DNA from 2 places in the Brevibacterium sediminis genome. Region 1 is predicted to be linked to the other one. Evidence: predicted binding sites of a transcription regulator. Region 1 holds the regulator's gene; the other holds the start of a gene.
What was found. Region 1 encodes HrcA, which represses chaperone genes, less so after heat shock. Its sites were predicted from a motif close to TTNGCACTCGNNNNNNNCGAGTGCNAA; they were not measured.
Positions count from the first base shown of each region.

Region 2: a site for HrcA is predicted at 2,408-2,434, ahead of groES (co-chaperone GroES). Genes of this name have one in related genera too.

Region 1 is NZ_JAHQRN010000001.1:867,683-877,697, forward strand. Features, by position in the region: gene KTJ89_RS04030 (PhoH family protein) at 1-373, opposite strand, end outside; gene KTJ89_RS04035 (16S rRNA (uracil(1498)-N(3))-methyltransferase) at 474-1,235, opposite strand; gene dnaJ (molecular chaperone DnaJ) at 1,232-2,347, opposite strand; gene hrcA (heat-inducible transcriptional repressor HrcA) at 2,470-3,510, opposite strand; gene KTJ89_RS04050 (DUF3097 family protein) at 3,671-4,534, shown strand; gene KTJ89_RS04055 (DUF4870 domain-containing protein) at 4,686-5,360, shown strand; gene KTJ89_RS04060 (DUF4870 domain-containing protein) at 5,446-6,303, shown strand; gene hemW (radical SAM family heme chaperone HemW) at 6,391-7,620, opposite strand; gene lepA (translation elongation factor 4) at 7,621-9,489, opposite strand; gene KTJ89_RS04075 (endonuclease/exonuclease/phosphatase family protein) at 9,651-10,015, shown strand, end outside.
Region 2 is NZ_JAHQRN010000004.1:30,682-50,666, forward strand. Features, by position in the region: gene KTJ89_RS10120 (TatD family hydrolase) at 1-773, shown strand, start outside; gene KTJ89_RS10125 (resuscitation-promoting factor) at 992-2,197, shown strand; gene groES (co-chaperone GroES) at 2,589-2,882, shown strand; gene groL (chaperonin GroEL) at 2,919-4,511, shown strand; gene KTJ89_RS10140 (polysaccharide pyruvyl transferase family protein) at 4,795-6,363, shown strand; gene KTJ89_RS10145 (SRPBCC family protein) at 6,601-7,005, opposite strand; gene KTJ89_RS10150 (ABC transporter ATP-binding protein) at 7,289-8,065, shown strand; gene KTJ89_RS10155 (FtsX-like permease family protein) at 8,062-9,483, shown strand; gene KTJ89_RS10160 (PEP/pyruvate-binding domain-containing protein) at 9,633-12,458, opposite strand; gene KTJ89_RS10165 (lysophospholipid acyltransferase family protein) at 12,617-13,831, opposite strand; gene KTJ89_RS10170 (hypothetical protein) at 14,236-14,484, shown strand; gene KTJ89_RS10175 (hypothetical protein) at 14,748-15,200, opposite strand; gene KTJ89_RS10180 (pseudouridine synthase) at 15,383-16,468, shown strand; gene KTJ89_RS10185 (GntR family transcriptional regulator) at 16,478-17,140, shown strand; gene KTJ89_RS10190 (VOC family protein) at 17,212-17,676, opposite strand; gene KTJ89_RS10195 (MFS transporter) at 17,690-18,883, opposite strand; gene KTJ89_RS10200 (LysR family transcriptional regulator) at 18,982-19,860, opposite strand.

The sequences.
Region 1 (10,015 bases):
GGATGTTCGTGCCCAGCACCGCCGAGGCGGCCGCTCCCTCGGAGGAGAACGTCGTGACCCTCTCGATCGTCTCTTCGTTGATGCGATGGCCGGCCGCGTGGAGTTTCTTGAGTTCCCCGATGACGCTGACGAAAGCTTCGACGCGTTTCGGGTCGCCGGTGACCTGGACCTGATTGGCCCGGACGTGGATGTCGAGGTCGGCGAAGGTCTTCTCCAGGGTGCGCAGGTTCGATTCCCCGGGACCGAAGAAGGCGACGAGGTCGATGGAGTCGGGGATGACCAATCGCACGGTGTCACGATCGGCACCTTGGGTGTCCGTCACGGCATCATCGCGTGCGGCACCGTCGCCGGTGTCCGAGTCGGTGGGGTTCATGGAGTTCGGGTTCGGTGGGGTGATGTCCAGAATGTTCCTTTGCAAATGAGCGCACCGTCACCGGCAGCGCCTGAGTGTGCTTCCATCCTAGTCCGATGCCTCACCAACGGCCCAATGAATTCTGGGCCAGGACGAGGCCGGCGGGTCCCGCCGATGACGAGCGCAGGATCGTCGGTCCCAGCAGCACCGGGGTTGCTCCACGGCCGGTCAGGGCGGCGAGTTCGCCGTCGCTGATGCCGCCCTCGGGGCCGACGACGAAGACGATGCGCTCCGGCGGCTGCACCGAGTCGTTCGCGATCAGGTCGTTCAGTGCTTCGGAGAGCCTGCGCTGAGCGGTCTCGTGGAGGACGAAGACCGCATCGGCGTCGTCGAGGGTCTTGGCCAGGGCGGCTCCGCGGGCGAGGCCGTGGAGGATGGGAAATCGTGCTCGTCTGGCCTGCAGGGAGGCCGCTCCGAGGAGGTTCTCCCATTTCGCGGCCATCTTCTCCCGCTTCTTGGCCGGCCAGTCGGCGATCGAGCGTTCAGCGGCCCAGGGAATGACGTCGTCGACGCCGATCTCCGTGGCTGTTTCGATGGCCTGCAGGTCCCGGTCGCCCTTGGCCAAGGCTTGGACGAGGACGAGGCGCGGGCCCGTGCGCTCCTCGGCCGTCACCTCGGTGACGTCGATCGTCAGCTCATTCGCCGAGGCGGCCGTGACGGTTCCGCGCGCACGTGTGCCTTCCCCATCGACGATGTCGATATCCTCGCCGGGACCGATCCGACGCACCCGCACCGCGTGCCCGGCCACGTCCTCACCGAGGGTGAGGGCGGACCCGACGTCCGCCTCGGCGGCGGTGGCGGAGCGGAAGACGGGAAGACTCACCGACCGGCGAACCTCTCACGCATGCGGGAGAACATTCCGCGGTTCTCGGTCGAGATCTGCGCGCGCGGTGTCTCTTCTCCGCGCAGTTCGGCGAGTTTCTCGAGCAGTTCGCGCTGTTCGTCGTCGAGTTTGTCCGGGGTGAGGACGTCGACGGTGATGAGCAGGTCGCCGCGGGTCTCCGAACGCAGGCGGGCGGCTCCGAGCCCGGGAAGTTTGACGATGGTGCCGGACTGGGTGCCGGCGGCGATGGTGAGGTCCTGAGTGCCGTCGAAGGTCTCGAACGGGATGGTCGCACCCAGGGTCGCTGCGGTCATCGGCACGGAGACCGCGGCCCGGAGGTTGTCGCCGTCGCGCTGGAAGACCTCGTGGCGGGTGACCATGACCTCGACGAACAGGTCACCGGCGGGTCCGCCTCCGGGGCCGACCTCACCCTGGCTGGAAAGCTGGATGCGGGTGCCGTCGGAGACCCCGGCGGGGATCCGGATCTTCATGGTCCGCTGCTTGCGCACGCGTCCGTCACCCTGGCAGTTGAGGCAGGGGTTCGGGATGACGGTGCCGAAGCCGTGGCAGGAGTTGCAGGTCTGGTTCGTGACCATCTGACCCAGCAGGGTCCGGGTCATGCGCTGGACGCTGCCGGCTCCGTGGCACAGCGAGCAGGTCTCGATCTTCGTGCCTTCCTGCGTGCCGGCGCCCGAACAGGTGTCGCAGACGACTGCAGTGGTGACATCGAGGTCGACGGTGCCGCCGAAAGCCGCGGTCTTCAGGTCGATATTGACGCCGACGAGGGCATCCTTGCCGCGCTGGGTGCGTGGGATCGGACCCCCGGCCTGACCGCCGCCACCGCCGAAGAAGGTCTCGAAGATGTCGCCGAATCCGCCGAAGCCGCCGCCGGCTGGGAAGCCCTGGCCGTTCTCGCCGCCGCCCATATCGTAGTTGCGGCGCTTCTCCGGGTCGGAGAGCACATCGTAGGCCAGTGAGATGGCTTTGAATTCGTCTTCGTGACCGGGATTGACGTCCGGGTGGTACTTGCGTGCCAGCTTCCGGTACGACGACTTGATCTCAGCCGCGGAAGCGTCTTTGGACACTCCGAGTGTTTCATAGTGATCGGCCACAGAAACTTCTCTCTCCCTGACGTAGTGGTCTTCTCTGTTCGTGGTGGTGGCTGCGCTGCTGCGCGGTGCTCACCGGTTCTGCGCTGCCCGTCTGCGGGTGCCCCTGGTCGATGTCAAGAGACCTACCCTCGATCGAGGATCGAGGACACGTATTTGGCGACGGCACGGACTGCCGAGATCGTCGTCGGATAGTCCATTCGGGTCGGGCCGAGCACTGCCAGTCTGGCCGAGGAACCCGCGTCATGACCATATTCGGCGGCGACGACGGAAGTCGAGCTGAATGATTCGTGAGTATTCTCACGCCCGATGCGCACGCTGATCTCCTCGTGGTCTTCTGCCATCGAGGTGAGCAGCCTGAGCAGGACGACCTGTTCTTCGAAGGCTTCGAGGATCGGGGCCATCTTCTCTCCGAATTCGCTTCCGGAGCGGGCGAGGTTCGCGGTGCCGGCCATGATGATGCGCTCTTCACGCGTCGCGGCCACGAGGTCGACGACGGCGGCTCTGACCTGTTTGAGCCCGGAGTCGTCACGGGCGGTCGGCTCACTCGATTCGGTGGCGGTCGCCTCGGCGGCGGGGGCCGATCCGAAGACCTGCGCGAGTGTGCGTCCGGCGAATTCGGCGTTGATCTGATCGCGCAGTCCGCGGGCGGCGTCTTCGTCGAGCGGGCTCGGGGTGATCACGGTCTTCTGCTCGACCTGGCCGGCATCGGTGATGAGGACGACGAGGATCCGGCCGGGTCCGAGACCGACGATCTCGATGTGCTTGATGCGCGCCCGCGACACCGTCGGGTATTGGATGAGCGCGACCTGTCGGGTGAGGCCGGAGAGGACGCGGACGGTGCGGTCGAGCATCTCGTCGAGATCGACGTCGCCGTCGATGAGCTGGAAGATCGCGCGCCGCTCGGCGGTGGTCAGCGGTTTGAACTCGTCGATCCGGTCGACGAACATCCGGTAGCCGAGGTCGGTGGGGATCCGTCCGGCAGAGGTGTGGGGCTGGGCGATATAGCCCTCTTGTTCGAGCGCGGCCATATCGTTGCGGATCGTGGCGGGAGAGACGCCGAGGGTGTGGCGCTGGACGATCGCCTTCGATCCCACGGGTTCGTTGGTGGCGACGAAGTCCTCGACGATGGCGCGCAGCACCTGTGCACGTCTGCTGTCGTTCATCGCGGATCTCCTCTCCGTCTCGCCGATCCATCGCGGTCCCGTGCCTGCGCTTGGCACTCTGTGAGTCTGAGTGCCAATTCTACGCCTCTCGTTCCCGGAATTCATTTCAGGGGTGGCCTGCGGGTCTGCGCGCCTGCGGGACCGTCCTTGATTATGGTGGGTGCCCGTGAATGCTTTTGATCGATATGGTCCCGATGTGCTCTCCGGTTCCTCCCCGTCGTCGCACCGCCCGAAGAAGTCCCGTCAGGTCGAGCTCGGCCTGGGCATGGTTCTCGAGGATGCGATGAGCGGCTATGTCGGCGCTGTCGTCGGCGCGGAGAAGACCACGGCCGGTGTCGTCGTCAAGCTCGAAGATCGCGTCGGCAAGGTACGTGCCTTTCCCCTGGGGCCGGGCTTCCTCCTCGAGGGTCAGCCCGTCGATGTGCAGCTGCCGAAGAAGAAGGCGCAGCAGCCCGGACGGACGGCCTCGGGATCTCGCGCCGTGGTCGGCGCGAAGGCTCGGGTGGCCCGTGGGTCGCGGATCTGGGTCGAGGGCAAGCACGACGCCGAACTCGTCGAGAAGATCTGGGGCGATGATCTGCGCATCGAAGGCGTCGTCGTCGAACCCCTGGGCGGTCTCGATGATGTCGCCGACAAGCTCGAGGCCTTCGGTCCGGATCGAGACCATCGGGTCGGTGTCCTCGCCGACCATCTGGTGAGCGGGACGAAGGAATCGAAGATCGCCGAGGCGGTCCGTGCCGATCCGCGCTACCGCGATGTCGTCCACATCATCGGTCACCCGTACGTCGATATCTGGCAGGCGGTGAAACCCCATGTCGTCGGCATCCGCGAATGGCCGGTCGTCCCCCGCGGTGAGGATTGGAAGACGGGAATACTGCGTCGCATCGGATGGCCGCACGCCGACCATCGGGACGTTGCCCGCGGGTGGGTGCGCATCCTCGGGAAGGTGAGCACCATTGCTGATGTCGAACCGACGCTGTCCGGTCGGGTCGAGGAGCTCATCGACTTCGTCACCGTCGGCTGAGAGTCGGCGGTGGTGCGGCGCGGTGGAGCGTCATGGTCACGCGGAGCTGTCGGCGTGTGCCGAATCTGTCACAGGAGTGAGGCTTTCCCGACATCCTCGGGACACCTGGCTCGGCTAGGGTGAATGGCAAGCACTCTTCGAAAGGATCCCCATGTCGTACCACCCCGAGCAGCCGGGCAGCCGACCGATGCCGCCGAACTACTCCCAGGCCTCCGGTTCGCAGCAGCCCTACGCGCCGCAGGGCCAGCAGTATTCGCAGCCGCAGACGCACAGCGGTCAGCCGGGCTACGGTGGGCAGTCGGGGTATGGTTCGCAGCAGGCGTACGGCGCTCAGCCGAACTACGGGGGCCAGCCGGGATACGGCGCACAGCCGGGCTACGGTATGCCGCAGATGCACAACCCGGCGATGTTCGACTCCCGCTCCCTGCCTGAGCAGGCCTACGGACCCGGCTCCGAGCGGTTCTGGATGGCCCACGAACCCGACCGGACCACGGCATTGTGGACCCACCTCGGCTCGCTCATCTTCGGCTTCATGCCGCTCATCATGTTCCTTGTGAAGAAGGACGAATCGCCGTTCGTCCGCGAGCACTCACGTCAGGGTCTCAACGCGATGATCACGAACACGATCGTCACCTTCGGTGCGCTCTTCGTCTTCGGCTTCGTCGGTTTCATCCTGGCACTGGTGACCTTCGGGATCGGCATCATCGTCATGTATGCGGCGCTCATCGTTCCGCTCGTCTACTGCGTCTTCTACATCATCGCGGCCGTCGCAGCGAACAAGGGTGAGGGGTATAAGTTCCCGCTCACAATCAATTTCGTGAAGTGACCATTCCCGCTCACCCCGGATTCTCTGGGGCTGCCCGGACTCTCTGGGTTAGTGTGGAGTGATCGCACACTCTGAAGGGACTCTCATGTCGGACAACCCGCAGCAGCCGAACAACGAACAGTCACAGCCGATGCCTCCGAACTACTCCCCGCAGTCGGGCTCGCAGCAGCCGTACACCCAGCAGCCACAGCAGGGTTCGCAGCCACAGCAGAGTGGTCAGGCCCAGCAGGATGGTCAGGCCCAGTACGGCTCGCAGCCGCAGACCCCTCAGCAGGGATCGCAGCCGGGCTATGGCTCGCAGCCGCAAGCCGGGTACGGCTCCCAGCAGCAGAATCCGGCCTCCGGATCTCAGCAGCAGAACCCTCAGCAGCAGTATGGTTCCCAACCGGGCTACGGTTCGCAGCAGGCAGGCGGCGCCCAGCAGCCGTACGGTTCTCAGCAGCCCTACAGCGCTCCGCAGGGACACCCTCAGCCCGGTTACGGATTCCAGGGAGCATCGTCGGCGCAGTCGGCTGCCGCAGGAGTGCCCATGGGGGCCGAACTGCCGGATGCGGCCTACGGCCCGAATTCGCTCGGATTCTGGAATGCAGATCAGAGTGAACGGACGACCGCACTGTGGTCGCACCTCGCTCACGCCGCCACCTATGTCGTCGGTGTCGGCTGGATCGTCACGCTCATCCTCTTCATCATTAATAAGGACAAGTCGCCGTTCCTCCGCCATCATGGCGCACAGTCGCTGAATCTGCTGATCATCGGCGTCATCGCGGCGTTCGGCATCGGGCTGATCGGCGGAATCCTCACGATCGTCGGAATCGGCTTCCTCATCCTCCTGCTCCTGCCGGTGCTCTCGATCTACATGATCGTCATCGAGATCATCGCCGGCATGGCAGCCAACCGCGGTGAAGGCTACCGCATTCCGATGACGCCGAACTGGATCAAGTGATCTGACGTCCAGTGAGAGCCTCACCCCGGCAGATTCGCTGAACAGCTCGCCCCGCCACTCGTTCCCGAATGGCGGGGCGAGACTCATTCACACGTATTCGGTGAGGATGCGCACCATATAGTCGGCCATGAGTCGTCCCTGCAGAGTCGGCTGGAACCAGCCGGTCGCGGCACCATCGGCGTCGAGCAGTCCCTGCCTGACGAAAGTCCTGATCGCCTGTTCGCTGCCCGGGGCCAGAGAATCGAGACGCAGCTCGCGGTCGATCCTGGCCGCCAGCATGATCCGTTCGATCTCCCGGGTCTGAACGTCGAGGACCTCACGACCGATCGCCGGGGACTCCCCCGCCAACAGCCGATCGGCCCAGGCACGGGGGTGTTTGGCATTCCAGAACCGCACGCCTCCGACGTGTGAGTGGGCGCCGGGCCCGAAGCCCCACCAGTCGGCATTGCGCCAATAGGCCATATTGTGCTCACAGCGGGTCTCGAGACCGGTCGACCAATTGCTCACTTCGTACCAGTGCAGACCAGCAGCGGAGATCGCTGCGTCGGCGATCTCGTATTTGTCGGCCAGGTCATCCTCATCAGGCATCGGCAGTTCGCCGCGGCGAACCATCGCACCCATCTTCGTTCCCGGTTCGACGATGAGGGAATATGCCGAGATGTGATCGACCTCGTTGGACAGCGCCACGTCGAGAGAGCGACGCCAATCGTCGATCGACTCCCCCGGGGTGCCGTAGATGAGGTCGAGGCTGAGCTCGAGGTCGGCGTCCTTGACCCAGCGGGCCACCTCGGGGATCTTCTCCGGGTCGTGGGTGCGGTCCAAGGTCGCAAGCACGTGCGGCACGGCCGACTGCATACCCATGGAGATCCGGTTGAAACCGGCTCCGGCAAGGGTCGCGATGTAGTCGGGGTCCAAGGTGTCGGGGTTGGCTTCGGTGGTGATTTCGACATTCCCGGCCAGGCGGAAGCGGGCGCGGACATCGTCCATCACCCCGGCGAGCACATCCGCTGCGAGCAAGGTCGGGGTGCCCCCGCCGAAGAAGATCGTCGAGACCTCACGGTCGCCGGCCCCCGCCTCGGCGAGGGTGGCCACGGACAGATCGAGCTCACGGGCGAGATTGCTGCGGTAGTCCTCGCGGGACGCGCCCGGGCCGAGATCGTCGGCGGTATAGGTGTTGAAGTCACAGTAGCCGCAGCGGACCCGGCAGTACGGGACGTGGATGTAGAGGCTCAGCCGCCGCTCCGCGGCCCCGATCCCCACCGATGTCGGCAGCGAACCGTCGCGCGGAGGGACCTCACCGGTCGGTTGTGCGGGCACTTACTTCTTGCTGTCCTTCGTCTCCGGCTCGTCGGAGGACAGGGCCGCGATGAACGCTTCCTGCGGAACCTCGACGGTGCCGACCATCTTCATCCGCTTCTTGCCTTCCTTCTGCTTCTCGAGCAGTTTGCGCTTACGGCTGATGTCACCGCCGTAGCACTTCGAAAGGACGTCCTTGCGGATGGCGCGGATGGTCTCACGGGCGATGATGCGTGAGCCGATGGCCGCCTGGATGGGCACCTCGAACTGCTGGCGCGGGATGAGCTTGCGCAGCTTTCCGGCCATCGCCACACCGTAGGAGTAGGCGTTGTCGCGGTGGACGATTGCGGAGAACGCATCGACCTGGTCGCCGTGCAGCAGGATGTCGACCTTGACGAGGTCGGAGGCGTCCTGGCCGTCATCGGAGTAGTCGAGGGAGGCGTAGCCCTTGGTCCGGGACTTCAGCTGATCGAAGAAGTCGAAGACGATCTCGGCCAGGGGCAGCCGGTAGCGGATCTCCACACGGTCCGAGGACAGATAGTCCATGCCCTGGAGTTTGCCGCGGCGATCCTGGCACAGTTCCATGACCGCGCCGATGTAGTCGCTGGGGGTGAGGATCGTGGCCTGCACCATCGGCTCCCGGACTTCCTTGATCTTGCCCGTCGGGTACTCGCTCGGGTTCGTCACCACGGTCTCCGAACCGTCTTCCATGGTCACGTCATAGATCACGGACGGGGCGGTGGAGATGAGGTCGAGATCGAACTCCCGTTCCAGGCGGTCGCGCAGGACTTCGAGGTGGAGGAGACCGAGGAATCCGCAGCGGAAGCCGAAGCCCAGTGCCGTCGAGGTCTCGGGTTCGTAGGCGAGAGAGGCGTCGTTGAGTTTGAGTTTGTCCAGCGCGTCGCGCAGCACCGGGTAGTCGGACCCGTCGATCGGGAAGAGTCCGGAGAACACCATCGGTTTGGGCTCCCGGTAACCGCCGAGGGCCTCTGTCGCGGGCCCCGCAGCGGCGGTGACGGTGTCGCCGACCTTCGACAGACGCACATCCTTGACACCGGTGATGAGGTAGCCGACCTCACCGACGCCCAGTCCCTTCGTCGCCTTGGGCTCGGGCATGGAGGCGCCGATCTCCAGCAGCTCGTGGGTGGTGCCGGTCGACATCATCTCGATCTTCTCGCGTGGGGACAGAGAACCGTCGATGACGCGAACATAGGTGACCACACCGCGGTAGGTGTCGTAGACGGAGTCGAAGATCATCGCGCGGGCCGGGGCCTCGGCATCGCCGACGGGCGCGGGGATATCGGTGATGATGCGGTCGAGGACCTCCTCGACGCCTTCGCCCGTCTTGCCGGACACGAGCAGGCAGTCCTCGGGTTCGCAGCCGATGAGGTTGGCGAGCTCTTCGGCGTACTTCTCCGGCTGTGCAGCCGGCAGGTCGATCTTGTTGAGCACGGGGATGATCGTCAGATCGTTCTCCATGGCCAGGTACAGGTTGGCCAGCGTCTGGGCTTCGATGCCCTGAGCGGAGTCGACGAGCAGCAGGGCACCCTCGCAGGCGGCCAGGGACCGCGAGACCTCGTAGCTGAAGTCGACGTGCCCGGGAGTGTCGATCATGTTGAGCGCGTACGGGGTGTCCTCGTGCTCCCACGGCATGCGCACAGCCTGGGATTTGATGGTGATTCCGCGTTCGCGTTCGATGTCCATCCGGTCGAGGTACTGGGCACGCATATCGCGGTTCTCGACGACGCCGGTCATCTGGAGCATGCGGTCGGCCAGGGTCGATTTGCCATGGTCGATATGAGCGATGATGCAGAAATTGCGAATCAGCTCGGGTGAGGTGGCAGACGGTGAGATCCGCTTTGCAGCTTCCTTATTCACCTGAGGTGACATGAACGCCCTTTCTTTGACAGACCAGGTCCCCAGACAGACCGGATCCCCCATTGTTTCATGACTTGCGCGCGGACCTGGAATCCACGGGCGTGCACGTCGTGATCGTCCGGATCTTTCGCGATTCGCCCCGCCGAACGGTGCCGATCGGGGAAGATGGTCTCATGAGCGAATTCCGGGTCATGAGCTTCAACCTCCGCTATCCCGCGATGGACGGTCATCCGGTGGCCGAGCGGCTGCCCATCGCCGCCGATCTCATCCGGCGTGCACGTCCGCACCTCATCGGCACCCAAGAGGGCGAGCTCGACCAGCTCGAGACGCTCATCGACCTGCTGCCCGAGGAGTACATCTGGCTCGGAGAGGGCCACTCCGGTGGCAACTCCGGCGAGTTCACAGCCGTGATCCTCGATTCGAAGCGCTTCGACGTGGAAGCCGTGGACATCAGCTGGCTGTCCGAACAGCCCGACACCGTGGCCTCGGAATCGTGGGGAGTCTCGCATGCGCGCACCCTGACGACGGTCGATGTCCG
Region 2 (19,985 bases), on a different contig from region 1:
GCGACCTTCCGGCAGCCCGGTGGACGACTGCGCTCGTGGCTTCCCAGTATTCAGGCACCCCCGCCGAGGCGGCCACGGAGGTGGGATCCCTCGCCGAGGCGGCCGACCCCCGTACTGTGCCCGGCCCTCCTGCCGAGGGACGGACGTGGATGATCGGCGGGGCCGCCCTCCACCCGAACGAAGCCCCGCGGCTGGCCGAGCGCGGCCTGCTCGATGACGCTCTCACCGAGATCGAATCGCTCGTGAGCTCGCATGAGCGCATGCGCGTGGTGGGGGAGACCGGTCTCGACTACTTCCGCACGGCAGAAGAGGGAGTCGCCGAACAGCAGCGCTCCTTCCGAGCTCATATCGAGATCGCCAAGCGCACCGGACGTGCACTGCAGATCCACGATCGGGAGGCACACGCCGATGTGCTGCGCATCCTCAAGGAGGAAGGCGCTCCCGAGGTCACGATCTTCCACTGCTACTCCGGCGACGAGGCGATGGCCCGCGAATGTGCGGCCGAAGGCTATTACATGTCCTTCGCCGGCAACCTCACGTTCAAGAACGCCGACGAGCTGCGGCGGGCCGCGGCGGCCGCTCCACTGGAGCTCCTGCTGACGGAGACCGACGCACCCTTCCTCACCCCGCACCCGCATCGCGGTAAGCCGGGAGGTCCTTACCTCACGGCGGTCACGGCGCGGAGACTCGCCGAGGTGCGCGGGATGAGCGAAGAGGATCTGTGCGCGGCCGTGTGGAACAACGCGGAGCGGGCCCTCGGCAGCTGGGACTGAGCCGGGCTCAGCCCTTCGTTCTGTGAGCGAGATAACGGGACGCAGCGCCGCCTCGGCGGGGGAATGTCACGATCGGGAATGCCCCGGAAACACGGGGAACTCCAGGTCAGACACGCCCTCAGGAAACTCACACCGTTACATTTCCGTGATATTTTGCGAACCGTGTAACGAATCGGTTACAGTGAACAGGTCGATAAACTCTGCTCAGGGATATTTTTGTGATTGATTTTCTGAAGAACCGCAAGGTTCAGATCGCTGCACAGGCGGTCGTGATCACCGGACTCGTCGGTGGCACGGGCGCGGTTGTGACCATGAACAAGCCCGTGACCTTGGAGGTCAACGGACAGGCCGAAGAGATCCGAACCTTCGGAGGAACGGTCGGGGACATCCTCGACAGCCACGAAATCGATGTCGACAAGCGCGACCAGGTCAAGCCCGGTGTGGGCACCAAGGTCGACCGTGATATGACGATCACCGTCAACACGGCGAAGAAGGTTGCGCTGTCCGTCGATGGCAAAGAGACGAACGAATGGACCAATGCGAACACCGTGGGTCAGGCTCTGGCCGACCTCGGTGTCGACGCGAAGGGCGCCGACCTCAACGCGAAGGCCAGCCAGCGTCTGAAGGACGAAGGCAATGACATCGAGGTGACCACGTCGAAGGACCTCACCGTCGTCGCCGACGGCAAGGACCACAAGGTCTCGGCCGCTGTGGGCACCGCCAAGGAAGCCCTCAAGGACACGGGCGTCAAGCTCGACAAGGACGACTTCCTGTCCGTGCCGATGTCCGCCGAGGTCTCCGACGGCCAGGTGCTGACCGTCAACCGCGTGAAGAACGACACCGTCAAGGACAAGCAGGCCATCAAGGCCAAGGTCGAGACCAAGAAGTCCGATTCCCTCTACGAAGGTGAGACCAAGGTCGAGACCGAAGGCAAGGACGGCGAGAAGCAGGTCACCTACAAGGTCAAGACGATCAACGGCGAAGAGGTCAAGAAGGAGAAGAAGGACGAGAAGGTCCTCTCCGAACCCAAGACCAAGGTCGTCATCCAGGGCACCAAGAAGAAGGAAGAGCCGGCTGACACCGGCGGCTCCGACTCGGGTGACTCCGGCGATTCCGGTTCGGGCGACTCCGGTGACTCGAGCACCGGCGGCGGCTCCGGTGGCGGCGGTTCCATGTCCACCGCCGAGATCAAGGCGATGCTCGGCGGACCCGGTTCCAAGTGGTACTCGGTCGTCGAGTGCGAATCGAACTTCGATCCGAAGGCTTCGAACGGCACCCACTTCGGTCTGTTCCAGTTCCTGCCCTCGACCTGGCAGGCCATGGGCGGCAGCGGCAATCCGTCGGATGCCAGCCCGCAGGAGCAGTTCCAGCGCGCCAAGAAGCTCCAGGCTGAAGCCGGCTGGGGACAGTGGGCCTGCGCCTGATCTGAGATCAGGTTCGCAGTAACCGACTGAGCGCCTGTACAGGCCATGAACTCTGGCCGTCATTGACAACAGATATCGACAACTGAGCTGAGGCGGTCAGCAAGGAGCGTGGGCCCCGGGGAGAGATCCTCGGGGCCCACGCTTTTCGGTGCCCCGCTGCCCCGGCTTCCGGGGCCCAATCTGAACTTTCGCCCAGAGCATGACGAATTGCTGGCACTCAAGTTGACCGAGTGCTAAGAGCGTTCTAGAGTCAGAATTAGCACTAGCACTCATTGAGTGCCAGTTTCATGAGACGGTCGAATCGCTCGGCACCCGCGACGACGAGAGGTTCATGGCATAAGCCGCCGTCTGACTCGATGAAATAGAACCCAGCGAAGGGAGAGGGCCCGATATGTCGGTCTCCATCAAGCCACTCGAAGATCGGATTGTCATCCGTCAGGTCGAAGCAGAACAGACTACCGCCAGTGGTCTGGTCATTCCCGAAACCGCCAAGGAAAAGCCTCAGGAAGGCGAAGTTGTCGCAGTGGGCCCGGGCCGTGTTGCTGACAACGGTAACCGCGTGCCGGTCGACGTCGCCGTCGGCGACAAGGTCATCTACTCCAAGTACGGAGGCACCGAAGTCAAGTACGCAGGCGAAGAGTTCCTCGTGCTCTCGGCTCGCGACGTGCTCGCCGTCATCGGCTGAATCCCCTGAACAACTACTTCACTGACAGGAGGACGAATGCCTAAATCATTGGAATTCAACGACGAAGCCCGTCGTGCACTCGAAAAGGGTGTCAACACCCTGGCCGACACCGTCAAGGTGACGCTGGGACCCAAGGGCCGCAACGTCGTGCTCGACAAGAAGTGGGGCGCCCCCACCATCACGAACGATGGTGTGACCATCGCCCGTGAGGTCGAGGTCGACGATCCTTACGAGAACCTCGGCGCACAGCTGGCCAAGGAAGTCGCCACCAAGACCAACGACATCGCCGGTGACGGAACCACCACCGCGACCGTTCTCGCTCAGGCCTTCGTTAACGAAGGACTGCGCAACGTTGCCGCAGGTGCCGCACCCGGACAGCTCAAGCGCGGCATCGAGACCGCCGTCGAGGCCGTCTCGCAGCAGCTGGGCACGATCGCCCGCGACGTCGCCGACTCCTCGGAGATCGCACACGTCGCCGGTCTGTCGGCTCAGTCGCCTGAGATCGGCAAGCTCATCGCCGATGCCTTCGACAAGGTGGGCAAGGACGGCGTCATCACGATCGACGAGTCGCAGGCCGCGTCCGTCGAACTCGAGATCACCGAAGGAATGCAGTTCGACAAGGGCTTCCTGTCGCCGCACTTCGTGACCGATGCCGATCGCCAGGAGGCTGTGCTCTCCGACGCTCTCATCCTCATCAACCAGGGCAAGATCTCCAACATCCAGGAGCTCCTGCCCGTCCTCGAGAAGGTGCAGCAGGCAGGCAAGCCGCTGTTCATCATCGCCGAGGACATCGAGGGTGAAGCTCTGTCGACCCTGGTCGTCAACAAGCTGCGCGGAATCATCAACGTCGCCGCCGTCAAGGCTCCCGGCTTCGGTGACCGTCGCAAGGCCATCCTCGAGGACCTCGCCGTCCTCACCGGTGGCCAGGTCGTCACCCCGGACATGGGCATGAAGCTCGACCAGGTGACCCTGGAAGAGCTCGGCAACGCCCGCACCATCACCGTCACCAAGGACAACACCACCATCATCGATGGTGCCGGTGCCGACGATGCTGTTGCCGGTCGTGTCGCTCAGATCCGCGCCGAGGTCGAGAACACCGACTCCGACTGGGACCGCGAGAAGCTGCAGGAGCGCTTGGCCAAGCTCTCCGGCGGAGTCGCCGTCATCAAGGTCGGCGCCGCCACCGAGGTGGAGCTCAAGGAGCGCAAGCACCGCGTCGAAGACGCCGTGTCCGCTACTCGTGCCGCCATCGAAGAGGGCGTCGTCGCCGGTGGTGGATCGGCTCTGATCCACGCTGCGAAGGTCCTCGACGGCAACGACCTCGGACTGTCCGGTGACGCACTCACCGGTGCCGAGATCGTCAAGCGCGGAGTCGTCCAGCCGCTGCGCTGGATCGCCGCCAACGCCGGCCAGGACGGCTACGTCGTCGTCGCCAAGGTCCAGGACCTCGAGTCCGGCCAGGGCTACAACGCCGCCATCGACGAATACGGCGACCTCATCGGTGCCGGAATCATCGACCCCGTCAAGGTCACCCGTTCGGCACTGCGCAACGCCGCTTCGATCGCCGCCCTGGTTCTCACCACCGAGACCCTGGTCGTCGAGAAGAAGGAAGAGGAGGACGAAGCCTGAGCCACCCGCTCGGACTGAGTCGCCTCTGACCACGACAGTGGCCCGGAACATCACGTTCCGGGCCACTGTCGCGTTCATCGGCGTATGCACCCTCACCGAGGCGGCCGCCGCTTATTCAACGCATTCTGAGTGGCTGTATCCGAGCCTGACCTTGGCGTCGGCTTGAACGCGAACGTATTCACCTCGGAGACAGGTGCTGTTCACGAGCGAACCCATCGCTGTCGTTACAGTGATCGGAACATTCGATTGAAGTTCTGCAGTGCATGACGTGAACAAGGGATCCATGAAGAGAATTACGATGATCGGCGACGTAGGCTGGAGCCGGTTCTACCATCTCGGCGATGAGGCCATGACCGAACTGGCCATCGATGCGCTCCGTGCCCGTTCGGACATCGCCATCACACTCATTGCCGGTGAACCTGAGCACGCGAGCGAAATGTACGGTGTCGACGCTGTCAAGCGTATTGGGTTCAAGCGCGACCGGCGTCCGAATGCCTCACGGATGGCGAGAGTTCTCGACTATGTCGGTGGAGATCGGGAAGCGCTCAAGGCAGACGACCCAGCGATTGACGTCATCGGGGCGGTTCGGGAGTCCGATGCTGTCCTCATCGCCGGCGGCGGCAACCTCAACTCGATGTTCGCTCACCACATCTATGAGCGTGCGACCCTGGCGAAGATCGCTCGCGCTCTCGGCAAACCGTATGCGTTGACCAGTCAGACGCTCGGCCCGCTCATCTACGACGAGGATCGGGACATCGTTCACGAACTCCTCTCCGAAGCGGAGTTCGTCGGGACTCGAGAGAGCTACACGACTCACCTCGTCGACGACCTCGGTCGAGGTTCGGCCACGGTGCGTCGTCAGGTCGACGACGCGTTCTCATTGACAGCGCGCGACGAGGACCGGTCTGCCGTATCGGATCTGACCGAGCATCCGTTCATCCTGGCGAGCTTCGCCGAGAAGGCCTCGACCCCGATGCTCAGCGATGACGACTATCACGCGCGGTTGGCGGAACTCACCCGTCGGCTTGCCGAGGATACCGGCCTGCGGGTGATGCTTGTGCCGCACGGCGGGGCACTGCCACCAGCGCCGGAGACGAGAGATCAGCTCACTGATATGAAGATCGCTCAGGCCAGCGGGCATGCTGAGGTCGTTCCCACCCGGATGCTCATCGCACGAGAGCTCATCGCCCTGACAGAGCAGGCCCAACTGGTCGTCGGCACCCGGTACCACGCGGCGATCTTCGCCGGAGCTGCGGGCGTTCCCTTCATCTCGTTGGCCCCCAACCTCTATTCGTCCATCCGCATGCGCGGAGCCGCGGAGAACGTCGGTATGGAGGACTACGTGCTGCCGCTCGATTCGGTCGACGACATTGTGGCAACTGCGGTCGGCGCGGTGGAGGACCGAGGCGAGCTCGCGAACCGACTGCGTTCGCAGTCGCAGAAGCGCCGCGCCGAGCATCGGGAGTGGTGGGACTTCGTCGTGGCGAAGACGCTGGGCGACACTCCCGGAGCGGCGGGGTCCGAAGCACCCGGCTTCTTTCACGCCGATGTGATCGACAACCCTTACGTCGACAACATCGGCGTTGTCCGCGAACGTCTTAACGCCGTTCAGAACTATGGGCTGGTGATGGCGCTCAAGGACCGGAAGGCAGCACGGTTGAATGAAGAGGTGCAGGCGGTGAAGTCGCAGTTGCAGCGCGTACGCACCGAACGCGACGAGGCCCGTCGACGTGATGAGCGGCGCGAGGCAGAGCCTGCCGTCCGAGCAGCGCGACGTGTCGAGAGCGCGAGCCGACAGTCTGCAGACTTCGCCCGACGCGCATATCGCCGGCTGCGTGCCGCGCGCAGGTAGGCTCAAGGGCCTCGGGCGCGCAGGATTCCACTTTCGACACACCCTGCTCTGAAATGCACACTGAAGAACCTGGGCAATTCAGAGACAGGTGTACAAAAGGCCTGAAGCCACTGTGACCCAGCCGTTGTTGCGCGCTTTGTGCCGTCTAGGGCGTGCTCGGGCGTGGGGCCGTGTCGTTGGTGTCGGCTTTGTGCACGCGCGCGAGGCCTGGACGAAGGGTGCTCAGGCAGGGCGTGTTCAGGCGCGGTCGCTCTCGAGCTGAGTGCGCAGGCGGACAAGGTCGGCACGAACCATGTCGGCGTCCCGGTCGAACTGGGCGTCGTCGACTCCTGGCAGACGGAACAGAGTGAAGACCACCTCGGCGCCGGTGCCGTTGGCGAGCACCCGCAGGGGATTGTGCACGATCGTGCCGTCGGGGAAGATCACGTCGTGATCGAGGATGCCCAGCTCCGTGTGCGGGCCGAAGCGGACTTCGACCTCGCCCATCGGGGAATCCGTGATCCAGCGGCCGCCCGCCTCGCGGATTCCATTGCTCAGTCCTGCGGCCCAGGCCGGAAGGTTCGCAGGATCGCCGGCGAAGGCCGCCACCTCGGCGGGTGAGGCGTCGATGGACGTCGATAGGTGGAGCGCTGGATTCGTCATCTCCCAAGTGGACCACAAGAGAAGCCGCGCGGCCAGGGAAAGGGAGCGGACCATGGCAGGCGGGACGGCCATCGCAGGCGGGTCGGTACCTCGCACGCGGGCCGACCATCGCATGCGGGACGGTACCTCGCACGCGGGCCGGCCCAGAGTGCCCTCCCTCGTGCCGCTCGCAGCAGACCGTACACAGCTCGCTCACACCTACTGGCCAGTCGCTTTTCATGTTTCTTAAGCCCGATCCTCGTTAGTCTGGAAATGACAGCTTGCACCGACGCATGAGGAATCTATGACCACCGGCCCAACGATGCCCATCGCCCGACTTCGCGACGTTTCGAAGGTCTTCGATCCGAAAGGGGCAGCGGTCCCGGCTCTCAGCGGGGTCAGCCTCGACATCGCACCGGCCAAACTGACCGCGGTGATGGGGCCCTCGGGCTCGGGGAAATCAACACTCATGCACGTCCTCGCCGGACTCGATCGTCCCACCTCGGGCTCAGTCCACCTCGGCGAACAGGAGATCACGAAGCTGCGCGACGACGACCTCACCGCCCTGCGCCGCCGCCGGATCGGATTCGTCTTCCAAGCGTTCAACCTCGTGCCCACGCTCACCGTCAAAGAGAATATCCGCCTGCCCTTCGAACTCGACGACCGTCGGCCCAATGCCGACGAACGCGCCTGGATCACCACGGTCGTCCACCGCCTGGGGCTGGAAGACCGCCTCAAACACCGACCCAACGAGCTCTCCGGCGGTCAACAGCAGCGCACCGCCATCGCCCGGGCGCTCGCAACCCGCCCCGATATCCTCTTCGCCGACGAACCGACCGGCAACCTCGACGCGAAGTCCGGTCGCGAAGTTATGGCGATCATGGTCGAGGCCGTCCGCGACTTCGGCCAATCCATCGTGCTCGTCACTCACGACCCGATCGTCGCCGCCCACGCCGACCGCGTGATCTTCATCGCCGACGGCACCCCCGTGACGGAATTGAACGACACCATCACCGCCGAAGCGATCGCCTCGACCATGCTCGACATCGACGAACGCGCCGAATCCGCGGTGAGTCGATGAACCCGCTGCGCGAAATTCGAACCAACCCGCGGCAGTTCTTCCCCAGCATCCTCGTCGTCTTCATCGCCGCTCTCTTCGGCACCGCAATCATGCAGGGCATCGCGATCCTGACAGCGTGGCTGTCGTCCGAGAAGATCATCGCCGAGTCCGAGACCGCGCAGAACTTCCTCTCGATGATCGGTGTCACCTTCTTCCTCATCGCTCTCTTCGTCTCCGCGATCGTCATCGCGAACACGTTCTCGATCATCATCGCCGGTCGCAGCCGCCAGCTGGCTCTGCTGCGCCTCATCGGGGCGTCGTCGAAACGGCTGCGCAGGGCCGCCTCGGTGGAGGGCCTGATCATCTCCGTCCCCGCCGCGGTGCTCGCATTCGCGGCGTCGACCGGGCTGGCGAAAGCGGCCCAGAATTATCTGGGCAACGCCATCACCGAGGAGGTCGCCCTCCTCACCCCGACCATGGCTGTTCCAGCGCTCGCCACGATCATCGTGACCTGGCTGTCGGCGTACCTGGGCGCGCGCCGCATCACGGGGATCTCACCGATCGAGGCGACCTCGCAGGCGGTGGAGCTCCGGCCCGAGGATGCCCGGGCCTCACTCGGCGGACTCACCGCCTCGCTGATTCTGCTGTCCATGGGGCTGACGTTCCTCGTCAATTCCGTGATCGGGGCCGCCGATCATCGGATCAGCGTAATCAGCGTGGTGCTCACCGCATTCGGCTCGAGCCTGACCTTCCTCGGCGTCATCATCGGCCATCCGTGGATCCTGCCGCCCCTGCAGTCGGCGATGGGCTGGCTGTGCGGACGCACCGCGGTGTCCCGGTTGGCCGCCTCGACGATCGCCCGCCATCCCACCCGGAACGCGCGCACGGTCATCGGACTCGTCATCGGCATCACGCTCATCGTCATGTTCGCCACCGCCATGACCACCTTCCGTGATCAGCTGCTGCGGTATGCCAGGTCGCTCGGCGAGGAAGGGTGGGGCGGCCTCGAAGACGCGCTGGCCACCGTCATCGACAAGTCGATGCTGTTCGCGTTGGCCCTCATCCTCTTCTCCGTGATCATCGCCGTCATCGGCGTCGCGAACACACTCATGCTCTCCGTGCGTCAGCGCACTCAGGAGATCGGGCTGCTCATGGCGCTCGGCCAGACCCCGAAGCGCGTGCGTCGGATGATCACAGCCGAAGGCCTGCAGCTGAGTCTGACAGCCTGCGCGGTCGCCGTCCCGCTGGGCATCGGCTTCGGCTGGGTCGGCGCGCTGACCCTGCTCTCGCCCCTGCTTGGCCTCTTCGCGCCGAGCGTGCCCTGGACGGTTGTCATCGCCGTCATCGTCGGCACCCTCATCGCCGTGTTCATCGCCAGCCGCGAACCCGCCCGCGCGGCCACCTCGATCAGTCCCGTCGAGGCGCTCGAAGCCGTGTGAGGTGCGGGTGCTGCGGATGGCTACCGCCGAGGCGTAGGGCAAGGCCGCGGCGAGCAGCCCAGTTTGAGGTGAGTAGCCCTGTTTCAAACATGGGCTATTCAACTAAGACTGTGTAGAACTGTCGTCCGGGCTGAATCGAGCTCTGCGCGTCAGTCGATTTCGATGACGGTTCCGTTCGACCCGTCGACGCGGACGCGCTGGCCGGAGGTGAACCGGCTCGTCGCGTCGCGCACGGCCATGACGGCGGGCAGTCCGAGTTCTCGAGCGGTGACCGCTCCATGTGAAAGTGCTCCGCCGCTTTCGGTGATCACCCCGCCGGCCTGGTAGAACAGGGCGGTCCATGCCGGGTTCGTGGTGCGCGCGACGAGGATCGCTCCGTCGGGGAATGATGAGAAGTCAGCGGGGGAGTGGACGACGAAGACCTCACCTTCGACGGTCCCCGGACTGCCCGCGGTGCCGGTGATGTGGTCGCTGTCAGCGTCGACTGCGGCTGCTGCTTTGCCGTACTCCCATTCGGGTGTGCGATCGACCGCAGCATGGTAGGCAGCCTTGTTCTGTGCGGCGATCTCTGTGAGGCTCGTCAGAGCGGATCCTGTTCCCGTGGTGCCTGTGACCGGGCTCGTTGAGGCGCGGGTTGCGGCAGCGTCGGCGGTGTCCACCTCGCGGTCCGCGGCGTCGGTGGCGCCCAGGTCGCGGTTCGCGGCGTCGGTGGTGTCCACCTCGCGGTCCGCGGCGTCGGCACGGATCGCTGTGTCGAGGTGCTCGAAGTCGATGAAGTACACGTCCGAGGCCTCAACGAGGACCCCGGCATCGACGAGCCTGCCGCCGAGCTCCTTCAGCGCACGCCGCATCGGCAGGGTCAGCCGCGTCGTCTGATAGTGCTCGAGGTCATCGAGTGCCGTGTAGGTTCGGGCCAGACGGATGACTTCCTGGACGAGATAGCGCAGCTTCTCAGGTGCCGCATTGACGACGGCGAGTTCGGTCTCTGCCTGCACGATCTTGCGCTCCATATCCGTCATCGGCGCGGACGCGGCCCCTGTGCCCGAACCCGACTCCGGCGAGCCGATTGTCGCAGCGGCCGAATGGTCTCCACCACCCGCTGGACTGGCCCCGGCGTCCGAAGCCTCTGTCTCGGCCACGGTCCGTGCGGCGAGCAGACGGATCTGATCGAGCACGATGTGCGGAGCCTCGACCCACGTCGGATGGTAGGCGTCGAAGTCGAGTTCACGGTGTCCGTGCTGCTCGAGGAACCGGTCGAAGGATGCTTTGAACTGCGGGAACCTCTCCAGCTCCGCGACCCCGGCCTCACCATGGTGGGCCTCGAGCGCAGTGAGCAGATCAGCATCGGCGGCGACAAGCTGCGAGAGCTCGCGCAGCTCGGCGTTGACCTGTGACGTCTTCGTCTCCGTCGACGCCATGAGGCGTTCGAACACGACCTGTGCCTGATCCTCGTCGAGAGCGAGCGAGAGCATGTGCTGCAGAGCCGCATAGAGTGTGCCCTGGGTCAGCGAGATCGCGATGTTCGGCCGGAAATACTCGGTGCCGAGGTCACTGATCGCAATGACGTGATCCCACACCTGTGCCAGTGACTTGTCTTCCAACGGCTCGTTCGACAGGCGACCGATCCCGATGAGATACGTGTCGAGATCACGCATCCACTGCACCGGCAGCTCCTGCACCCACCCGAACTGCCGAGCGATCTGGGGCAGCGACTCGGTGATCGTCTCGACGCTGGAGAGCATGTTCGTCGGCAGCCGACCGGCGTAGAGATCGACTGCGGTCTGATTGCCGTAGATATAGAAGTCGCGCATGACGAACCATTTGTCGTCGAACGGCGGCCGCCCCATGAGATCGAAACTGTGATTGAGCGAATGATGGAAGCCGGCCTCCACGAGATCCCAGGTCAGCGGTGTCACCGGGGTGGGGAAGCGCTCCGCGGACTCATCGCGGGTCCACCGCGGAGCCACCCGCGTGATCGGCCGCGACTGCAGCAGATAGAGATCGCCGTCATGCAGCGCCCATTCGATGTCTTGAGCGAACCCGAAATGGTTCTCCGCGGCCACCGCGAGCTCGGCGACCTGTTTCGCCTGCGCCGTCGTCAGCGCCGGACGCGTGCGCTGTTCCGCGCCGAGGTCGACGACCGTCGTCCGCGCGCCGCCTCCCTCACCGAGGCGGCCGCCCCCGACGTCGTGACCGCACCCGTCGCCAGCGCCAGTGCCGAAGCCGTCGCCCGCGCCGTTCCCACCGCCGGTCATGACGAGCGCGGTGGGCTTCTCGGCGATCTCGGCTGCGACCTGCTCGCCGGTTTCCCTGCGGACCCGGAATTCGTCGACCGGTTCCTCCCCGCCGACGACCGTTTCGCCGAGACCGAAGGCCGCGTTGATGAGCACCTCGTCGGTGTTGCCGCGCACCGGGTCGACGGAGAACGCGACTCCAGCGGCTTCGTCGGCGCTGACTGAGACCATGAGCTGGACGACCACGGCCATCTTCGCCTCAAGCTGATCGACGCCGAGCTGCCGGCGGTAGCGGAAGGCGTGCTCGTTCCACAGTGAGGCATAGCAGTCGCGCACCGCCTCGGCGATGGCTGCGGTTCCACGCACGCCGAGGTAGGTGTCGTGCTGCCCGGCGAACGCTGCACCCGGCAGGTCCTCCATCGTGCCCGAGGACCGCACTGCCACGGCCTGCCCGGTCAGTCCCGCCTCGGCAACGGCTCCGTCGAATTCGGACAGCCACGCATCGGGGAACGGGGTGGCACGGATGAGGTCGGCGATCGCCTCGGCGGGAGAGTCGGTGCCGATGAGCTCGGCGATCCGTGACTGCAGCGGTGCGATGAACTGGGAATAGGCGTCGGCGGTGACGATGAAACCGCCGGGCACGGGCAGGTTCTGCGCGGACTTCGCCAGGCTGGCGCCCTTGCCGCCGGTGCGGGCCAGATCGGTGGCGAGGGGATCGGTGAAGCGGAGTGTGAGGCTCATCGGGGCTCCTTCGGGTCTGCGGTTCACGACACTGTTCATCGGGTGTGGTGCGGTTCGTCGAGGGTGGTGCGTTTGAGAGGTCGGTGCGGTTGAGAGGGTGATGCGGTCGTTGGGTCGGTGGGGTTGAAGGGACGGTGCGATGGGTGGCTTGCCGGGGTTCACGGTCGGATGCGGCGGACTCCCAGCAGCAGCCAGCCGAGCACTCCGCTGAGGACACCTGCGCCGATGACCGCGGGCCAGAAGAACGCCGCGATGATCAGTACCGGTACCCAGACCATAACCGCTGCGAAGCCCGCGAGGATGCGAAAGAATGTGACAGTATTGCGACCGTCCGCGCGTGACCCGGCGACCGCGGCGGCCACAAGGATCGGGGCGAAGAGCCACAGAGCCAAGAATCCGACCCACCTGATGACGGGATAGGTGCGCGGTGTCGTGGGGACATTCGCCGAGGTGGGGCCGCCGTCCGCCTGGCCCGCACCGGTAGGGCGGTCGCCGTCGGGAACGGCGGATCCGACCTCATTCTGCAGCTTGAGAAACGCCTGCGCATAGCTCGCCGAGGCGCCCGGAGTCCTCCGCGCCCGGTCGAGGGCACGGGCTTCGACAGCGGCGAACGTCGTTTCGTCCGGGCAGTTCACCGACACATCGTCAAGGGCGGCACCCATCGCCGAGGCGACCGCCGCCTCCCATTCTTTGTCCTCCCTGCCGTCGCGGTCGGGAATCGTGACCGCGCGACCGCGGACCACCTCGGCGCGGGAGCGGAACCGATCCGGGGTCGAATAGAACAGGCCCACGGGGATGACCTCGACGTCGATGCCGTCTTCGATGAGGGCACACGCGATCCGGGCAGCGCCGGACTTGTACGGCTGCGGACGGTGGCCCCACTCGCTGCTGGCCTCGGGGAAGATGCCGAGGTCACCGCCTCGGCGCAGGTGGGCGAGTCCTGCCTCGACGGGGCTGGCCACGGAGGCGGGATCGAGTCCGTAGCGCTCGACGTCTTTGGGACGGACCACGGGGATGCCGGCAATGAAGAGGCGGAGGAACCAATGGCGCAGCAGCTGGATCGAGACGAGGAACTGAGCGTGCGGGAACGCTGCTAGCACCTGGTGGCCATCGATCGCGCCGTTGCGGTGGCTGGCGATGATGAGGCGCGGTCGCCGGGCGGGACCTCCGTCGGGCGCGGAAGGAGAGTCAGCGGATGCGGCGGGACGGCCGGCACCTGAGGCGGGGGTCGCCTCGGCGGGAGATGATGCCGACTTCGGTGGCTGGGAATCCGGGCTCGAGCTGAGGTCGAGCACGCGGATGCGGCCGAAGTACACGGTGCGCATGGCCGCGTTGATGATCCGGTGGCGCAGGCTCAGTGAGGCATCGCTCATGACACCAGTTCACCACAGGTCCGGGTGGGATGGGACGTCCTGGCTATGCAATCGACGGTCGGCCAGGACAACCGCGGGTCTCGGCTGTCGCGGCTTAGTCCATTCGTTCCGGATTTTGTTATAGGTTTCTCTGAAATGTACAGCGAGGAAAGTGAGCATTTCAGAGAGACCAGTCCCAATGTCCGCCCGCCGGCGTCTAGGGCGTGTGGGGGAGTGCGGCAGGCCTCGGGGAGCCTGTGACGTCAGCCGGTCGCACGGGGTGCACCGCGGCGAATGGCCCCGTTTGAGGTGCATAGCCCGTGTTTGAAACGGGGCTATTCAGCTCAAACCGTGTAGTGCTCAGTTGCGGCGGTGAGCGGGGACGCAGCAAGCCGCTGAGAGTCAGAAGTCGGCAACCACCGTGTATGATGCAAGACGCCTTGAAGTCAACGCTGTGGGAGAACGGAGAACCGATGCCGATGGTTGGAACAGTGGGAATGATGAGTGCGGTGTCGATGGCCATCTACGCGTGCATCATGCTGCTGATGTTGGCTGTGCTGATCGTCGGCCTCATGGTGCTGCTCAAGCTCAACCGTCGACTTGGCGAGGACAACCTCGAGCGGGCAAAGGCGAAGAAAGCCGCGGAGGATTCCGCAACGGATAGCCCCGTTTGAGGCGCATAGCCCGTGTTTGAAACTGGGCTATTCGACTCCAAGTGGGCCGCAACGGGTCCGTCCCAACTTTAGGTACAGGATTCTCTGAATTGCACAGCGAAGATAGTGAGCAATTCAGAGAAGACAGTACCAATGTCCGTCTGCCGGCAGCTAGGGCATGCGGGGAGTGCCGTAGCCCTCGGATGACCCGTGACCTCAGTCGCGGCGGTGAGCGAAGTCGCGGCGGAACTCAGCCGCGACGAAGTGCGAAGACGCGGCGGAATTCAGTCGCGGCGGTGAGCGGAGACGCAGCGGCGGCGGTCGACGCGCATGACTCGGCCGCGGTTGCGCAGTCGACGCTGAACGCAGTCCGGCGGTCCCTCGAAATCCGGTCGCGGAGTGCGAGAGACGGCAGCAGGTTTGTGCTCGAGGGCGAATGAATCGGCCTCCCATTCCGGGGCGCGTCGCGCACCGAACTCAGAAGTTTCGATGAACGACCGGAACTCCGCGACCAGGCGCTCCTGCATGTCATAGAGGCTCTCATCGTTGCCTGGGTAATCGAGGAGGACTTCAATGGCCTCCCCGGCGACGACGATCCGCGCGAAGAGCCGACGCTCGTCTTCGGTATCGCGGAGCATCGCGATGCTGTCCCACTCGTGATCGGCGAACATCGCGAGAACGATCGGAGTGACGACCTTCTCGCAGAGGACATCCTGCGTGAGTTCGATGCGGTCCATGTGTCCCACCATAGGTGCTCAGTCGTCGGGAGTTCGAAGGCGTCTCGGAGTTTTGCGGAAACCGCGGCCGATCTGCGGTATGCGGCAGACTTCGTGCGGTTCCACGCCAATGCTTCCGCGACCGCGACGACGACGGCACCGCAAAGACTGGGACGAAGACGGCACCGCATAGAATTGACCCCATGCCGCGCAGTCCGCTTCCGCCCCGAGAAGGAATCTCGGCGACCGCGCTGCGCGCCCCCGGCGGCAAGGCCACCCATGCGAAGAATCACCTGCCCGTTCCCGATTCGATCGGTCAGTGGCTCGAATCCGAATTCCCCGAAGCGGCCCCCGATTCCCGACGGGCGCTGCTGACAGATGGGGACATGCGCGACGAGGCGGGGCTCCCGGTGGCCTGGGACGATCCGGTCATTCCCGGCGGGTTCTACTTCTTCCACCGTCCGGTCCCGCCCGAAGAGCGAATCCCGTTCGAGGTCGGGATCGTCTTCGAGGACGATGACCTCCTCGTCGTCGACAAACCCCATTTCCTCGCCAGTACCCCGAACGGACGATTCGTCCGCGAATGCGTCGTCACTCGTCTGCGCGTCGACCTCGGCCAGCCCGATCTCGTCGCCATCCACCGCCTCGACCGGATCACCGCCGGACTGTTGGTCCTGTCGAAACGGCCCGAGACGCGCGGCCGTTACCAGCGCCTGTTCCAAGACCGACGAGTCAGCAAAACCTACCGTGCCCTGGCGCCGGCCCCGCCGCCAGAGCTCGGATTCCCGCTCGTCCGCGAATCGCGCCTGGTCAAACCCGTCGGCGGACGCCAGGTGCACGAAGTCGCAGGGGAGCCGAATGCGGTCAGTCGGATCCGACTGCTTCGGACCATCACCCCACCGGACGGCGAGCCATCGCGAGGTGACACGGATACCTTGCCGCCACCTCGGCGAGGTGGAGCTGACGGTGCCCCGTCCGAACGGGCGGGGGACGGAAACGAAGCACCACCTCGGCGAATTGATGCGATTGCCGAATACGAGCTAAGTCCGGTCACGGGCAAGACGCACCAGCTGCGGGTGCACATGAACGCGCTCGGGCTGCCCATCCTCGGTGATCCGGTCTACCCGGTCGACCTCGCCCCGGACCCCTACGACTTCTCATCACCGCTGCAGCTGTTGGCCGCGGAGATCGCCTTCGATGATCCGCTGAACGGGCTGAGCCGACGATTCGAGAGCGGACTCGAACTCGAACCCGCCGCAGTCAGCTCCGATCCAGGCGAAACCCGGTAGCCTGGTGTTATGAGTCCACATGCCCCCGGATGCACATCAGAGGCCATCGTCGCCCTTGTCCGCACCCGCATCACCGACGGTGAATACCCGGCAGGAAGCCCGGTCCGCGATGGTGCCCTGGCCAAGGAATTCAACGTTTCGCGCAACACCGCCCGCGAATCGCTGAGCTTGCTGCGCCACGCCGGGCTGCTCACTCAGGAACCCAACCGGGGCTTCTTCGTCTCCACCTTCGGCATCGACGAACTCAAGGACCTCTACCGCGCGCGCCGGGTTTTCGAGATCCGCGCCGTCCAGGAATCCCAGGACGCCACCGACGAGGCGATGGCCGCCGTCGAAGCCTCCGTGGTCCGGGCCGAAACCGCACCGAAGAACGAAACCTGGGCCGATGCGCAGGAGCACTCGGCATCGTTCCACCGTGCGATCGTCGGCCTGCTGGGTTCACCGCTGCTCGACGAGTTCTACCTCAATCTCATGGCCCGACTGTCGACGACGTTTTCGCGCTCGCCCGAACCCGGCAAGTACCACTCGCACTGGGCGAACCCGCACCGGGACATCCTTGAGAAGATGAAATCCGGGGACCGGCAGGGCGCCGAAGGACTGCTGCGCATCCACCTCGACGATTCCGAAGCCTCGACCCTCGACCTCGCACGGTCAGTGGGGGAGGGGCGCTGAAGGGTCCAGGGCAGTGGCCCTGAGCATGGGCGTGCAGGGGATTTTGCTCGCTCACGGGCGCAGGAATCTATTCACCGGGTCCAGCGACTCAGGAAATCAGCCTGCTGAGAGAGATCGACGGCTTCGAGTCTGACTCCCGAACGAGGGGCATCGACGTAGGCGAACCGTCTGCCGTATTTGCGACCGTCGAAGACAGGCTCAGTTCCGGCCTCGGCCCAGTCCGCGAGCGTCCGATCAAGGCACGACGACCAGAACCCCAAGTGATGAAAGTGCGGGGACTGGGCCTCCCACGGGGATCCGGCGACGCTGCTGATGAGTTCGATGTGAGGTTCGGTCTCCGAAAAGGCGATCGAGTACGGCCACTCACCGATTTCACTGTGGAGCGGTTCGCCGAACCGCACTCCCAACAGTTCAGTGAGCTCTTCGGCAGCGGCCGGAAGGTCGGGAACGGTGAAACAGAAGTGATAGAGACTCGGATGGTCAGAATGCGAGTGATCCGACGGTGGAGTCTGAGATGAACGAGTTGGATCAGGCATCTCAATTCCTTTCTCAGCGGTGTGACGGTTCTGCGAACGATGCCGCGGAAGCGGGAAGCGACCGCTTCCGAGTGATGGTGAGCGCTGTGAGGATGATGACGAACACTGCCCCGCTCGTCCAGACCAGGGGAGTCGTCGATCCCGACCGCGCAAGCATCAGTCCACCAGCGGCCGAGCCGAGTGCCATCCCGGCATTGAACACGGTGACCAGGATCGATTGAGCCTGATCGACCAGTGGACCCGCTGCTCTCGCGCAGGCAGTCTGGAAAATGGTGGGAGCGCTGCCCAGCCCGATTCCCCAGAACACCGCAGAGACCAGGAGCGGCAGTGTCGACTGTGCAGCGATGAGCACAATGAACCCGAGGGTGAACGAGACCATCGCGATCACCGTGACCGATCGCAAGTGGGCGTCGATGACTGCTCCGGTGATGAAGAGTCCGACGATCGCGGCCAGACCGAGGACGAGCAGAAAGACGCTGACCGGCACTGTGCTCACAGTGTCGCGCAGGTGGGGTGCGACGAACGTGTAGACATTCATATGTCCCGCTTGGAAGAGACCTGCGCAGATGACGATGACGAGGAATCCCGGGACACGGAACGTCGTGTGCAGCGGTTGTCTGGTCGATCGGCTCGCCGCGATCGATGGCAGCAGCCACCAGCAGAGAACGGTGAGAGCAACCCCGATGCCGGCGATGATGAGGAAGACAGTGCGCCAATTCGTCAGTTCTCCCAGCGCGGTGCCGAGCGGCACACCGATCGCCAACGCCAGGGGAATCCCGCCCATCGCGATCGACAGAGCGCGCCCCTGTCGTTCTTCGGGCACCAGGCGCATGGCGAACCCGGCCAAGAGCGCCCACTGCAGTGCGGCGGCCGAACCTCCGAGGACACGGGCCGCGAACGCCAGCGGGTAGAACGCAGATGCAGCGGTGAGCAGGTTCGCCGCGGCGACGACGGCAATCGTGGAGATGATCAGCCCGGTCCGTGACAGCCGAGAGGTCAGGGTGACGAGCGGGATCGCTGCGATCATCGATGCTCCGGCATAGGCGGTGAGCAGCTGTCCGGTGGCAGCATCGCTGATTCCCATGCTGTGCCCGACGGCGGGCAGAAGACCCGCCGGCACGGTCTCGGTGAGCATGGTGACGAAACCTGCTGCGGCCAGGAGAAGCAGCTGAGGGAGGGAGCTGGTGCGCTGGGGAGTCTGTGACATCTCGGATGACCTTTCACAGAAGCGGTCCGTAGAACGGCGGTCACCGTCGAGACTAGAAAGCAGCATCGGCAACGGCCTCACCGAAGCTGCGATACCCGTCAGCGGATATCCGATGGCACCGAAGCGACGATTGCCTCTCGCACCTTCTCGATCACAGCGTCTGGTGCTCTCCGTGTCAGGCGGGTCGCGACGAAGAGAGTATTCAGTGGTGCGACTTCGGGAGAGCGCAGGATGATCAGCTCTCCTCGGTCGAGTGGTGTGCGGACGAGGTAGTCGGGCAGCACCGTAATTCCGGCACCCGCTCGGGCAAGGCCGAGCAGTGTGCGCAGGTCGGGTGCGGTGACCAATGGAGTCTCTGCGGAGGGGCGATGGCCGAACACGGTTCGCCAATAGCGGCGGATGATCGGCAGCTCCGGGCCGTAGCTGAGCAGCGGAATCGACTCGAGGTCTCCTTCGGCCTTCTCCGACCAGTCCGGATGGGCGACGAGGAAGAACTCCTCGTCGTAGATCGGTTGGGAGGACAGGTCGGAACCGCGCACCGGCAGGGAATTGACGAGTACGTCGATGGTGCCGTTCCGCAGGTCGTCGACGAGGTCATCGGCGTGGCCGAACCTCGTCGATATCTTCACTCCGCCTGGCAGACGGTGTGTCAGATTCGGCAGAATCACCGCGGAGAGGAACTCCGCCGGCCCACCGAGGAAGACCGTTCGCTCTCCGGCCTCTTCAGGGTGGTCGACGGCCGCGGCCAGCCCGTCGACCGGTCGGGAGATCCGGGCCACGAGGGCCTCGCCGCGCTGTGTGGGACGCACACCTGTGGAACTGCGTTCGAGGAGGCGGTACCCGAGGGAGCGCTCCAAGCGGGCGATCTGTTCGGACACGGACGACTGCGCCACCCCGAGTTCGTCGGCAGCAGCCGAGATCGAACGGGCGCGTGCGACCGCGAGAAACAAGCGCAGCGCATCCCAGGAGATCTTCATGGCACCAGGCTACAGAGGCTGTGGCCGGTGAACGCGAAAACGACTCTACTGCTGTGTAGCCAGTCTCACAGTGCCCGGTGCTTGAACCCATAGCGGTCGACTCTCTCGCTCCGATAGCATTGAGC